Caballeronia sp. TF1N1: one gene and its partner. The protein of the gene in region 1 binds, or shares a complex with, the protein of each later gene. Links are inferred from orthologs where the notes say so. Each region holds a gene or a part of one and is shown on either strand. Other genes may lie near its edges.

The links.
Region 2: the proteins of mnmG (region 1) and mnmE are in contact, whole or in part, in a solved structure (PDB 9HIP), measured with the Escherichia coli proteins. The link is inferred for Caballeronia sp. TF1N1 from one-to-one orthologs.

The regions. Positions count from the first base shown.
Region 1 is NZ_CP084626.1:2,885,166-2,892,996, reverse strand. What follows is about bases 2,599-5,586. They hold mnmG (tRNA uridine-5-carboxymethylaminomethyl(34) synthesis enzyme MnmG), read left to right. Parts: upstream 2,599-3,104; coding sequence 3,105-5,069; downstream 5,070-5,586. Other genes in these bases: rsmG (16S rRNA (guanine(527)-N(7))-methyltransferase RsmG), read left to right, coding at 5,066-5,586; LDZ28_RS13555 (ABC transporter ATP-binding protein), read left to right, coding at 2,599-2,954. In the rest of the region: LDZ28_RS13565 (branched-chain amino acid ABC transporter permease), read left to right, coding at 1-413; LDZ28_RS13560 (ATP-binding cassette domain-containing protein), read left to right, coding at 418-2,202; more of LDZ28_RS13555, read left to right, coding at 2,202-2,598; more of rsmG, read left to right, coding at 5,587-5,731; LDZ28_RS13540 (ParA family protein), read left to right, coding at 5,807-6,577; LDZ28_RS13535 (ParB/RepB/Spo0J family partition protein), read left to right, coding at 6,624-7,526; LDZ28_RS13530 (SLC13 family permease), read left to right, coding at 7,530-7,831. UniProt on the Escherichia coli protein: NAD-binding protein involved in the addition of a carboxymethylaminomethyl (cmnm) group at the wobble position (U34) of certain tRNAs, forming tRNA-cmnm(5)s(2)U34.
Region 2 is NZ_CP084626.1:2,989,815-2,995,210, reverse strand. What follows is about bases 2,478-5,313. They hold mnmE (tRNA uridine-5-carboxymethylaminomethyl(34) synthesis GTPase MnmE), read left to right. Parts: upstream 2,478-3,119; coding sequence 3,120-4,508; downstream 4,509-5,313. Other genes in these bases: LDZ28_RS14045 (LysE family translocator), read right to left, coding at 4,983-5,313; LDZ28_RS14050 (SgcJ/EcaC family oxidoreductase), read right to left, coding at 4,510-4,986; LDZ28_RS14060 (helix-turn-helix transcriptional regulator), read right to left, coding at 2,478-2,813. In the rest of the region: membrane protein insertase YidC, read left to right, coding at 1-1,659; LDZ28_RS14065 (hypothetical protein), read right to left, coding at 1,748-2,206; more of LDZ28_RS14060, read right to left, coding at 2,397-2,477; more of LDZ28_RS14045, read right to left, coding at 5,314-5,396. UniProt on the Escherichia coli protein: Exhibits a very high intrinsic GTPase hydrolysis rate. Involved in the addition of a carboxymethylaminomethyl (cmnm) group at the wobble position (U34) of certain tRNAs, forming tRNA-cmnm(5)s(2)U34.

The DNA of each region.
Region 1 (7,831 bases):
CGGCGCTCTACTTCTACTTCGACCGGACCATTTCCGGCAAGGCGTTGCGGGCGACGTCGGTGAACCGTTTGGGCGCGCGCCTGGTCGGCATCGGCACGACGCAGGCGGGGCGGCTCGCGTTCACGCTGGCGGCGGGGCTCGGCGCGCTGTGCGGCGTACTCGTCGCACCCATCACGACCATCTATTACGACTCGGGATTTCTGATCGGCTTGAAGGGCTTCGTCGGGGCAATCGTGGGCGGTCTGGTGAGTTATCCGCTGGCGGCGGCGGGGTCGCTGCTCGTCGGCTTGCTGGAGTCGTATTCGTCGTTCTGGGCGAGCGCGTACAAAGAGGTGATCGTCTTCACGCTAATTATTCCGGTGCTGCTATGGCGAAGCCTGGCAAGCCCGCATTCCGATGAAGACGAGGAGTAACGCAATGGCATTCCTTCATCGATACCGCTTCTTCTGGCTGTTCCTCGTCGTGGTCTTTGCGTTGCCCGTGTTGCCGAAACCGGTGGCCGTGCCCGAGTACTGGATAACGCTGCTCAACTACATCGGCTTGTATTCGATTGTTGCGATAGGGCTCGTCTTGCTGACGGGCATAGGCGGGATGACGAGCTTCGGGCAGGCCGCGTTCGTCGGCGTAGGCGCGTATGCAACGGCGTTTCTGACGACCCAATACGGTGTGTCACCGTGGCTTGCGTTGATCGCGGGCGTGGTGTTGACGGCGATCATCGCGCTGTTTCTGGGCCTCATCACGATGCGGCTTTCCGGGCACTTTCTGCCGCTCGGCACAATCGCGTGGGGACTGTCGTTGTTTTATCTGTTTGGAAACATGGAGTTGCTCGGCAAGTACGACGGGATCAATGGAATTCCTGTGTTGAACCTTTTTGGATGGCACTTGGAGTCTGGGCGCAGCATCTACTACCTGATTTGGGTCGTCGTGCTGCTCGCCGTCGTATCTGTTCAGAATCTGCTTAATAGTCGTCCGGGCCGCGCTATCCGCGCGTTGCGCGGCGGCGGCACGATGGCGGAGGCGATGGGCGTCAATACCGGCTGGATGCGCGTCGTTATCTTTGTCTATGCGGCGGTGCTTGCATCCATTTCCGGCTTTCTTTACGCGCATTTACAGCGTGCGGTGAATCCGACGCCGTTCGGGCTTAATCATGGCATCGAGTTTCTGTTCATGGCGGTGGTTGGCGGAGTGGCGCATGTCTGGGGTGCGATTCTGGGCGCGACTATCCTCACCGTTCTGCAAGATTATCTGCAGACGCTGCTGCCCAAGTTGATTGGTGCGAATGGAAACTTCGAGGTTATTGTCTTCGGCGTGTTGATGGTGCTGCTGCTTCAATACGCGCGTCAGGGAGTGTGGCCGTTCGTAGCGCGTTTGTTTCCAAGCGCTCCGCGAGCGCGCGTGCCGGAGCGCGGCGAAGCGTTGCCGCAGCGCAGCAAGCCGGCGGCGGGCGAATCGCTTCTTGTCGTCGATAACGCGCGCAAACAGTTCGGCGGGCTTGTTGCAGTAAACGATGTGAGTTTCGATATAAAGGCAGGGGAGATCATAGGGCTGATCGGGCCGAACGGCGCTGGAAAATCCACCACTTTCAATCTCGTGACCGGAGTGCTTCAGGCTACGAGCGGCGCGATCAGCTTTCGAGGCGAGCGTATCGAGAGGCTGACATCGCGGGAGATCGTAAAGCGCGGCATCGGGCGAACCTTCCAGCACGTGAAGATGCTTCCGGGTATGAGCGTCTTGGAAAATGTTGCGATCGGCGCACATCTGCGGGGAAACACCGGAGTTTGGCGGAGCGTCGCGCGTTTGAACGGTGCGGAGGAAAGTCGGCTGATGGCCGAGGCGGCGCGACAGATCGAACGCGTCGGCCTGAAAAAGCATGTATTCAGTGAGGCCGGAAGTTTGGCGCTGGGGCAACAACGCATCATGGAAATTGCGCGCGCGCTGTGTTGCGATCCAACGCTGTTGCTTCTCGATGAGCCAGCTGCTGGTTTGCGGTATCAGGAGAAGCTTCAGCTTGCCGACCTGCTGCGTAGGCTTCGCGCAGAGGGAATGAGCATCCTGCTGGTCGAGCACGATATGGACTTCGTGATGAATCTCACCGACCGCCTTGTCGTGATGGAGTTTGGGACGAAGATTGCGGAAGGCTTGCCTTCAGAAGTTCAGAAAGATCCTACTGTGCTCGAAGCGTATCTTGGTGGAGTGGAGTAATGCAAAAAAGTGTACCGATTCTTCAAGTCGATGGTTTATCCGCCCGATACGGGAAAGTCGAGGCGCTGCACAGTGCGACGCTCACGGTTGGTGCTGGACAAATCGTGTCGGTGATCGGTCCAAATGGTGCGGGAAAATCCACCCTGTTAAATGCAATCATGGGGGCTTTGCCGCCGACAGGATCGGCTAACGGTGTGATTCGGTATCTGGACGAGGATGTCGCTGCGCTGCCTATCGAGCGTCGTGTTTCACGTGGAATGTGCCTCGTGCCTGAGCGTCGGGAACTGTTCGCTTCGATGTCGGTTGAGGACAATCTCGTCCTAGGCGCGTATCGGCGCAAGCGAGCGGGGGAGCGAAACTTCTTGGATCAGCTGGAACCAGTCTTTCGCCTTTTTCCCAGGTTGAAGGAGCGCCGCACGCAGGCGGCAGGAACGCTATCCGGCGGTGAGCGGCAAATGCTTGCTGTGGGTCGAGCGTTGATGGCCAAGCCAAAATTGTTGATGCTCGATGAGCCTAGTCTCGGTCTGGCACCTTTGATCGTGAAGGAAATTTTTCATATCGTTAGTGCGCTTCGCGAGACGGGCGTCGCAATACTTTTGATCGAGCAAAACGCACGCGCGGCACTACAGATATCAGACTTCGGGTACGTTCTTGAGACAGGCGAATTCGCCCTGAAAGGCCTCGCGCAAGATTTGCAACACAATCCCCAGGTCATTGAGACTTACCTCGGGTTGGTAAAGAAGGCTGTTTAGCGGGTTGCGTCAAATCTCGAAGGCGTGTTTCACGTGAAACACGCCATTTTTTTCGCCTTTTCCGGGTCGTTGGAAAATCGGCGGACGAGAACCCGATATAATTCGTCGATATTCTTTCTTCAGGTTCGCATCGCTCGATGCGAGATCTTCATGCTTTTTCCCTCAGAATTTGATGTGATCGTCGTTGGCGGTGGTCACGCGGGCACCGAAGCGGCGCTTGCATCGGCGCGAATGGGCTGTCGGACGCTGCTCCTGACGCATAACATCGAGACGCTTGGCCAGATGAGCTGCAACCCGTCGATCGGCGGCATCGGAAAAGGACATCTCGTCAAAGAAGTCGATGCGTTGGGCGGCGTGATGGCTGCCGCCACCGACGAGTCCGGTATTCAGTTTCGCATTCTCAATTCGTCCAAGGGTCCTGCAGTGCGAGCCACGCGCGCTCAAGCCGACCGCATTCTTTACAAGCAGGCAATACGCCATCGGCTGGAAAATCAGCCGAATCTCTGGCTGTTCCAGCAAGCCGTCGATGATTTGATGGTGGAAGGCGACCACGTGGTTGGTGCCGTTACGCAAGTTGGCTTACGGTTTCGGGCGCGTGCCGTGGTTCTGACAGCGGGGACGTTCCTCGACGGAAAGATCCACGTGGGGTTGAACAACTACGTGGGCGGCCGCGCGGGCGATCCTGCTGCGATATCTTTATCCGCACGTCTCAAAGAGTTGAATTTGCCGCAGGGCCGACTTAAGACGGGAACGCCACCGCGCATCGACGGCCGCACGATCGATTTTTCGAAGCTTGATGAGCAGCCGGGCGATTTGGATCCGGTTCCGGTTTTCTCTTTTCTTGGCCGCGTCGAGCAGCATCCGCGTCAGGTGCCGTGTTGGGTGACGCACACGAACGCTCAAACGCACGACATTATTCGTTCGGGCTTGGATCGGTCGCCGATGTACACAGGGGTGATTGAAGGCGTTGGGCCGCGGTACTGCCCGTCGATTGAAGACAAGATTCATCGGTTTGCATCGAAGGACGCACATCAAATCTTTCTGGAACCGGAAGGGCTGACTACGAACGAGTTCTATCCCAATGGAATTTCGACGAGTCTGCCTTTCGATGTCCAATTAGATCTTGTGCGTTCCATGCGTGGTCTCGAACACGCCCATATCTTGCGCCCTGGCTATGCAATCGAATACGACTACTTCGATCCGCGTGCGCTTAAGGCTTCGCTTGAAACGAAATCCATCGGTGGGCTTTTCTTTGCCGGACAGATCAACGGCACAACGGGTTATGAGGAAGCTGCCGCTCAAGGAATACTAGCCGGCATAAATGCAGGGCTTCAAGTGCAGGGCCGGGATGCCTGGACACCGCGCCGTGATGAGGCGTACTTGGGTGTATTGGTCGACGATTTGGTAACGCGCGGAGTCTCTGAACCGTATCGAATGTTCACGAGCCGTGCGGAATATCGTCTGTCTCTACGTGAAGATAACGCGGATATGCGCCTGACCGAAGCAGGGCGGGAGCTTGGAGTCGTAGATGACGTCCGGTGGGATGCTTTCAGCCGCAAGCGTGACGCTGTTTCACGTGAAACAGAGCGGTTGCGCTCCACGTGGGTGAACCCTAAGACGCTTCCCGCTGAAGAGGCGACCGCGTTACTCGGCAAGCCGATCGATCACGAATACAGTTTGGCCGACCTGCTACGACGCCCTGGTGTCTCGTACGATGGCGTCTGCGCTCTGCGCAACGGGGAATGCGGTTCAGCCGAATCGTTAGCCGATGATCCAGTTCTGCTCGCGCAGATCAAAGAACAGATCGAGATTGGCGTGAAGTACCAAGGCTATATCGACCGGCAAGCGGACGAGATCGTGCGCAACGGAGCGCAAGAGAACACGCGTTTACCAGAGACGATCGACTACAGCGAAGTACGCGGTCTTTCGTTTGAGGCGCGACAAAAGTTAACGCAGCATCGTCCCGAGACGATCGGGCAGGCATCGCGTATTCAGGGCATCACGCCGGCTGCCATCTCCCTGCTCATGGTGCATCTCAAGCGCGGCCTCGGCCGGCGCGGACGCGGCACAGGCAGCGATCAGGATCAGGCCAGCAGCAACCCGGTGGTTCAATGAAGGACCAAAACGAATCGCTGGCTAACTTGCTCAACCGAGGTACGACTGAACTCGAGCTTGCGCTGACTTCATCGCAGAAACAGCAGCTACTCGATTACGTTGCGCTGCTGGGCAAATGGAACGCCGTCTACAACCTGACGGCGATCCGCGACCCGAAGCAAATGCTCATTCAGCATCTTCTCGATTCGCTCGCCATCGTTCCGATGCTCGTGGCGCGCCAACCAAAATCGATTTTGGATGTCGGTTCGGGCGGCGGCCTGCCGGGCATCGTGCTAGCAATTGTCTTCCCCGACGTTAAAGTGACACTGAACGACATCGTTCACAAGAAGACCGCCTTCCAGTCGCAAGCGAAGGTTCAGTTGGGGTTGGCGAATCTTTCCGTTGTGACGGGGCGCGTCGAGAATTTGCGGCCGGGTTGCGAAGTCCCGGGGAAATTCGACGTAATTGTCTCGCGCGCGTTCGCAGACCTCGCGGATTTCGTTACACTTGCGCGTCATCTGGTCGCGGACAACGGCCGGATTCTCGCGATGAAGGGCTTGCAGCCGGACGACGAAATCGCGCGTCTGCCAAATGGCGCGACGGTGGAGCGCATCGAGCGTTTGCAAGTTCCGATGCTCGATGCCGAGCGCCACTTGATCCATGTAGCCGTCGGCGCGCAGTAACACGTCGCGGGCGCTTTCGTCACGGCCGTAACGGCAGCTGATCTTCTGACAGCGAAGAAACGAGGACATAAAACGATGGCAAAAATCTTCTGCGTCGCAAATCAGAAGGGCGGCGTTGGAAAGACCACCACGGCGGTCAATCTCGCGGCAAGTCTCGCGGGCCTTGATCAACGCGTTCTACTCATCGATCTGGACCCGCAGGGGAACGCGACGATGGGCAGTGGCGTCAATAAAGGCGCATGCGAGAAGACAATCTACGAAGTGTTAGTCGACGGGGTGACACTACGTGAGGCGGTAGTGCGACCGGAGAGCGTGGGATACCACGTTCTGCCTGCGAATCGTGAACTCGCTGGCGCGGAAGTCGAGCTTGTGGATATGGACGACCGCGAGCACATTCTGCGCGCGGCCATTGCACAAATAGTCGATGACTATGACTTCATCTTAATCGATTGTCCGCCTGCTTTGTCGCTGTTGACATTGAACGCGTTGTGCGCCGCGCATGGCGTCGTCATTCCAATGCAATGTGAATACTTCGCGTTGGAAGGCTTGTCGGATCTGGTGAGCACCATCAAGCAGATCCACGCGAACCTCAACCGCGATCTGAAAGTGATCGGACTGTTGCGTGTGATGTTCGATCCGCGCATCACCTTGCAGCAGCAAGTTTCCGAACAGTTGAAGGAACACTTTGGCGACAAGGTTTTCGATGTCGTCATTCCACGCAACGTGCGCCTTGCCGAGGCGCCGAGTTACGGCCTGCCAGGCGTGGTGTTCGACAAGTCGTCGCGTGGCGCGCAGGCGTATATCCAGTTCGGCACGGAAATGATCGAGCGCGTACGCGCGCTGTAACGCAAACCCATTCGATCTGGCGGACGACGCCAACGGAGGAATCGAAATGAGCGCTGTGATGAAGAAGAAGGGTTTGGGCCGAGGCCTGGATGCATTGCTCGGCGGCAGCGTCGACATTACCGAAGCCGTACGCGGCGAAGGCACGCCGTCAGTCCTGTCGCTCGACAAGCTGCAGGCGGGCAAGTATCAGCCGCGTACCCGAATGGACGAGGGCGCGTTGCAAGAGCTCGCCGCGAGTATTCGCGCGCAAGGCCTCATGCAGCCGATTCTCGTGCGCTCCGTCGGCCCGGATCAGTACGAGATCATCGCGGGCGAGCGACGTTTTCGCGCGGCGCGTCTGGCTGGGCTCGACGAAGTGCCGGTGCTGGTGAAGAACGTGCCCGATCAGGCTGCCGCCGCGATGGCGCTGATCGAAAACATCCAGCGGGAGGATCTGAATCCGCTGGAAGAGGCGCAGGGTATTCAGCGCCTGCTCGACGAATTTACGTTCACGCACGAGCAGGCGGCCGAAGCGGTCGGGCGATCGCGTAGCGCGGTATCGAATCTGCTGCGTCTCTTGAACCTCGCCACGCCCGTTCAGACGATGCTGCTCGCAGGCGATCTCGACATGGGGCACGCACGCGCGCTGCTCGCCGTCGATGCCGCCACGCAGATTCAATTGGCTAATCACGTGGTGAATCGCCGCTTGTCGGTGCGTGAAACGGAGCGCCTCGTCGCCGCGACGACGAAGGAAGCGCCGGCAGTCAAGGCGCGTCCCGCGAACGATGGCGGCCGTGACACGCGCAGGCTCGAAGAAGAGCTGTCGGATCTGCTCGCGGCGAGCGTGAAGATCAAGCTGGGCGGACGAGGACGCGGCAAGGTGATGATCGATTTCGGCAACCTCGACGCGCTCGAAGGCATTCTGAGCAAACTACGCGGCAGCATTGAAGCGCCTAATTCGGCCGCGTGAGTCTTGTCGGAATACAACGTCAAGCAATCGCGGTCCGACCTCCTGACGCGCGTCTGGAGGACCGTCAGTAAAGAGCCGGTCCTCGCCATTCTCGTGCTCGCGCTCGGCGTGTTGCAAGTGGTTCATCCGCGCTCGTGGGCTTCGCTGCCAGGTCTTGTGGATTGGCAGACCGTGCTCACGCTCGCCGGCCTGCTCATCCTGACCAAAGCGATCGAATTGTCAGGATTCCTGATGTGGGCCGCGCATCGGCTGGTGCATCACATCCACGGCGAACGCGGCCTGGCGCTGCTGCTCGTCGCGCTGGC
Region 2 (5,396 bases), 100 kb from region 1 along the record:
CGCACCGTCCTATGGGTCATCTTCTTCGTGTCAGTTGTCATGCTGTTCGACAACTGGCAGCGCGACCATGGGCGCCCGTCGATGTTCTTCCCGAGCGCGACGCAGCCGGCCAAGACCGCCAGCAACCCCGCACCGGGCACGGCCGCATCGGGCGCGCAGCCCTCCGAATTGCCCAACTCGCCGGCCGGTACCGCCGCGCCGGGTTCGGCGACGCCGCCCGCCACGGCGGCCGCGCAACTCGTCAAGTTCACGACGGACGTGTATTCCGGTGAGATCGACACGCGCGGCGGCACGCTTTCGAAGCTCTCGCTCGTGAAGGAGGGCGACGGCAAGCAGCCGGACCTTTACATCACCCTCTTCGATCACACGCCGACCCACACGTATCTCGCGCGCACGGGCCTGCTCGGCGGCGACTTCCCGAACCACAACGACATCTTCACGGCGGTGCCGGGCCAGACGTCCTTGTCGGGCGACGCCAAAACGCTGACGCTCGCGTTCGAATCGCCGGTGAAGGGTGGCGTGAAGGTCGTAAAGACCTATACGTTCACGCGTGGCAGCTACGTGATCAACGTCGATACGAAAATCGAGAACGTCGGTAGCGCGCCGGTCACGCCGAAGCTCTACATGGAACTCGTGCGCGACAACACTCCGGTGGAGACGCCGCGCTTCTCGCATACGTTCATCGGGCCGGCGGTCTACACGGACCAGCATCACTTTCAGAAGATCGACTTCAGCGATATCGACAAGAACAAGGCTACGTTCGCGCCTTCCGCCGACAACGGCTGGATTGCGATGGTGCAGCATTACTTCGCGTCGGCGTGGATTCCGCAGCAGGGCGCGAAGCGTGACATCTATGTGCAGAAGATCGATCCGGATTTGTATCGCGTGGGTGTGCAGCAGGCCGTGCAGACCATTGCGCCGGGACAGACCGCGACCGTCGATGCGCGTCTTTTCGCGGGTCCCGAAGAAGAGCGCATGCTGGAAGGTATCGCGCCGGGGCTTGAGCTCGTGAAGGATTACGGCATGGTGACGATCATCGCCAAGCCGCTTTTCTGGCTGCTCGAAAAGATCCACAGCTATGTCGGCAACTGGGGCTGGGCGATCGTGCTGCTTACGCTGCTCATCAAGGCTGTGTTCTTCCCGCTGTCGGCGGCGAGCTATAAGTCGATGGCGCGCATGAAGGAAATCACGCCGCGCATGCAACAGATTCGCGAGCGCTTCAAGAGCGATCCGCAGAAGATGAACGCGTCGCTGATGGAGCTTTACAAGACCGAGAAGGTGAATCCATTCGGCGGCTGTCTGCCGGTCGTGGTGCAGATTCCGGTGTTTATCTCGCTGTACTGGGTGCTGCTGTCGTCGGTGGAAATGCGCGGTGCACCGTGGATCGGCTGGATTCACGATCTGTCGCAACAAGACCCGTACTTCATCTTGCCGGTGCTGATGGCTGTATCGATGTTCCTGCAGACCAAGCTGAACCCGACGCCGCCGGACCCGGTTCAAGCCAAGATGATGATGTTCATGCCGATCGCGTTTTCGGTCATGTTCTTCTTCTTCCCGGCCGGTCTCGTGCTGTATTACGTGGTGAATAACGTGCTGTCGATCGCGCAGCAGTATTACATCACGCGCATGATGGGACAGCGGAAGAAGAAGGCGGCTTGAGGTTTCTTTAGGTTTGGATGTGGAAGTGGATTTGAAAACGCCCGGCATGCCGGGCGTTTTTGTTTGGTTCGACAGGCGGCTCATGAACTTAATATTTGAGCTCGTCCTCGAATTTGTCGACTTCGACCAGTAGTTGATGGATCATTGATCTGATATTGCGAAGCTTCGAGCGACGATCTTCATTTAACGCGCCTTGACCATACGACACCGCTGGTTCATTTGCATAATTGTTCACGTAGCTGGAGGAGGAATCGCCTACTCCGAACTTCAACCAATTAGCAGAACGGTTAAGCGCCTTCGACAGCATTTGTAAATGCTTTGGCCTGGGCATATGTATGGCATCGAGCCAGTTTTTCACGGTTGTCGATGATACTTGTTCCGCGATGGGAACGTGGGCATCCAATAGGCGCCGGACATGTCTCGGATTCTCAAAATCAATAGCAGTCTCGGCGGGCCAATGCGCCTTTTTGGAAAGTCGCACGCTCTCTTCAACCAGAGCGTCGCGAAACCGCCTTGCGAAGGCGAGCTTTACAGGATCGGTAACCATGGCGGCAGTGTCCGCGACATTGTTCAAGACGTGGTCAAGGTAAAACTTTTATAACTCAAGTTTTAACGGGCAGCTGTTTGTCGGAAAGGCAGAAAACCTTGCGGGACAAGCGTTTAGCGACAATGGCCGGTACAGGCTAGATTTAGCCAACTCGATTGAAACATTCTGTCGCGCTAACGAATTCGAACGTTTACCGCTTCGCCGCCCCATAAAACTGCTGCACAAGCTCCTCGACCAGATACCGATGATGCGGCGACAACGCCTCGATCTTCGACACAAGCTCGAGCGTTTCCCCGGACGCCGGGTATTGCTCATCCCGTACGAGCGGCTTTGGCGTCCCCTGAGCGATACCGCCCGGCGACGGTCCATAGTGCAGCCAGTGCAACTCCACCTTGAACCATTCGGCCAATACTTCCAGCTTGTCGATGGTCGGAATCGAACGCCCGGTGAGCCACTTGTGCGCCGTTTGAGGGGAAACCGCTTCGCCGTGGTAACGAAGACTGAATTTTTTCGCGAGATCGGTCGCGCCGCGCAACTTCTCAGGTGCGCGGGTCATCGAGAACTTAAGCCGCTCGGAGAAATCGGCTTTTTCTTGTGGTGTAGGCATAGTGCAATTGTGCGAGGCAACCGTTGCCTATGCGTCAACCAATCACGTTAGAAGTGGCGGAATTATTCGTCGTTTTATCTTGCATAAGCGTTACCGATTACTGCTAAAAGGCAATCAAGCTTCGCTCTCAGACCTCCGTCAGTGCTGCCTAAGCCACGAATTTGTTGTAGAAAACGGCGCGAGTTGCATGCGTTCGTCCGTATCTCAAATGAGATACGGCAAGAATTTTCCTAACGGGCGTGATGTCGGCAGCTACGCGTCTCAGCGCGATACAATCCCCGCACCCGAAATCCCTGCTTTCCTCACATGCTCAGCAACGACTCCGATCCGATTGTCGCCATCGCCACCGCGCCCGGACGCGGCGGGATTGGCGTCGTGCGGCTGTCGTTCGGACGCGCGGGTGAGCGCGCCGCGCACCTCGCGATGTTCGCGCTGTGCGGCCAATCGTTGAACGCGCGCCACGCCAGCTACGTGCCGTTTCTCGACGGCAACGGTGAGGCAATCGATCGCGGCATCGCGCTCTACTTTCCCGCGCCGCACTCGTACAGCGGCGAATACGTGCTCGAATTGCAGGGTCACGGCGGGCCGATCGTGCTTCAACTCGTGCTGCAACGCGCGCTCGACGTCGGACGCGAGTTCGGCCTGAGACTTGCCGAGCCCGGTGAATTCACGCGACGCGCGTTTCTCAACGACAAGCTCGATCTCGCACAGGCCGAAGCCGTCGCCGATCTGATCGAGGCCAGCACGGAAGCCGCCGCGCGCTCCGCGGGCCGCTCGCTCGAAGGCGCGTTTTCGCGCGAAATCCACGCGCTCGTCGAAGACGTCATCAATTTGCGGATGCTGGTTGAAGCGACTCTGGACTTCCCCGAGGAAGAGATCGACTTCCTGGAAGCAGCGGACGCGCACGGCAAGCTCGCGCGCATTCGCGAGCGCTTGAACACCGTCCTCGCCGATGCACGACAGGGCGCCTTGCTGCGCGAAGGCTTATCGGTCGTGCTGGCCGGGCAGCCGAACGTGGGCAAGTCGTCGCTGCTGAACGCGCTGGCCGGCGCGGAGCTCGCTATCGTCACGCCGATTGCCGGCACCACGCGCGACAAGGTCGCTCAGACCATTCAAGTGGAAGGCATACCGCTGCATATCATCGATACGGCGGGGTTACGCGACACCGAAGACGAAGTCGAGCGAATTGGTATCGAGCGGACTTGGGGCGAGATCGAGCGCGCCGACGTCGTGTTGCATTTGCTCGACGCCCGCAACGGGATGACGAGCGAAGACGACGCGATCGCCGCGCGTTTCCCCGATGGCGTGCCGGTCGTGCGCGTGCTGAACAAAACGGACCTGGCGGGCGTACCAGCCGCAAGCCGCGAAGCGGACGGCGACGCGCGCCAAGTCAATCTCTCGGCGAAAACGGGCGAAGGCATCGCGCTCTTGCGAGAAATGCTGCTCAAGATTGCCGGATGGCAGGCAGGCGCGGAGAGCGTGTATTTGGCGCGCGAACGGCATCTCATCGCGTTGCGGGCGGCGCGCGAACATCTGGCGCTGGCGGCCGCCCACGCCGATCAGAACTCACAGGCGCTTGATTTATTCGCTGAAGAGCTGCGCCTCGCTCAAGAAAATCTCAATGCAATCACGGGTGAGTTCACTTCCGATGATCTACTGGGCGTGATTTTCAGCCGGTTTTGTATCGGAAAGTAACTCAAGCGAGTTTCGGTTTCCCTATCTCCCGCAACTCGGCGCTCAGTTTGTCGCTTTCCTCCGGCCTTCCATGAAACGCGGCCGGCGTGTTCTGGAACAACTCGACGCGATACACCCCGTCGCACATCGACAGAACCATGGTCTGAATCGCGTTCAGACTCGGATCGAGCGCCGCCGTGCCGCGTGGCCACATCCCTGCAACCGCACGCAAAAGCAAAGTCTGCCCGCTCGCCATGCGTCTGACTTCCCGCACCTTGGCCACGAAAAGCGGCGTCGGATGCTGCGCGAAAATCGGTTGCAGATGCGCTTCGATGCACGCGCGGCCATCGATCGTGCTGCCGTCGAATCCGACCAGACTGCCGCGCTCGGCGAATCGCGCGGCCATTGCTGCCGCGTCTTGACGATTCCAGTCATCGAGCAAGCCGAAAAACACGCGGCGCGCGCTAGTCGCCCAATCAGCAAATGCGGTTTGAGTCATGTCGCCCTCTTCCATGCAGCCGCGAAGACGCCGGCGCCCATGAGCAGCGCGCCACCGGTCCGATTCACCGTGCGCTGCACGGAGGGCTTGCGAATTGCCCGACGCGCGCCCGATGCGAGCATCGCGTAAAAGAACGCATTAGCTGCCGCCAGCCCGACAAAGGTTGCCTCGAACAGCGCGATTTGCGAGACGCTTGCCGCGTGGGGATCGATGAACTGCGGCAGAAACGCGACGAAGAAGATGATGCTCTTCGGGTTGAGCGTGGTTACCGCGTAGGCGTGGGCCAGGATGCGGCCGGTGCGCAGATCGTCGCCGGCCTTGACTGCGTCCGTGTCGATCACCGGCGCGCGCCACAACTTGATGCCCAAGTAAAACAGATACGCCGCGCCCACCCACTTGACCACCATGAA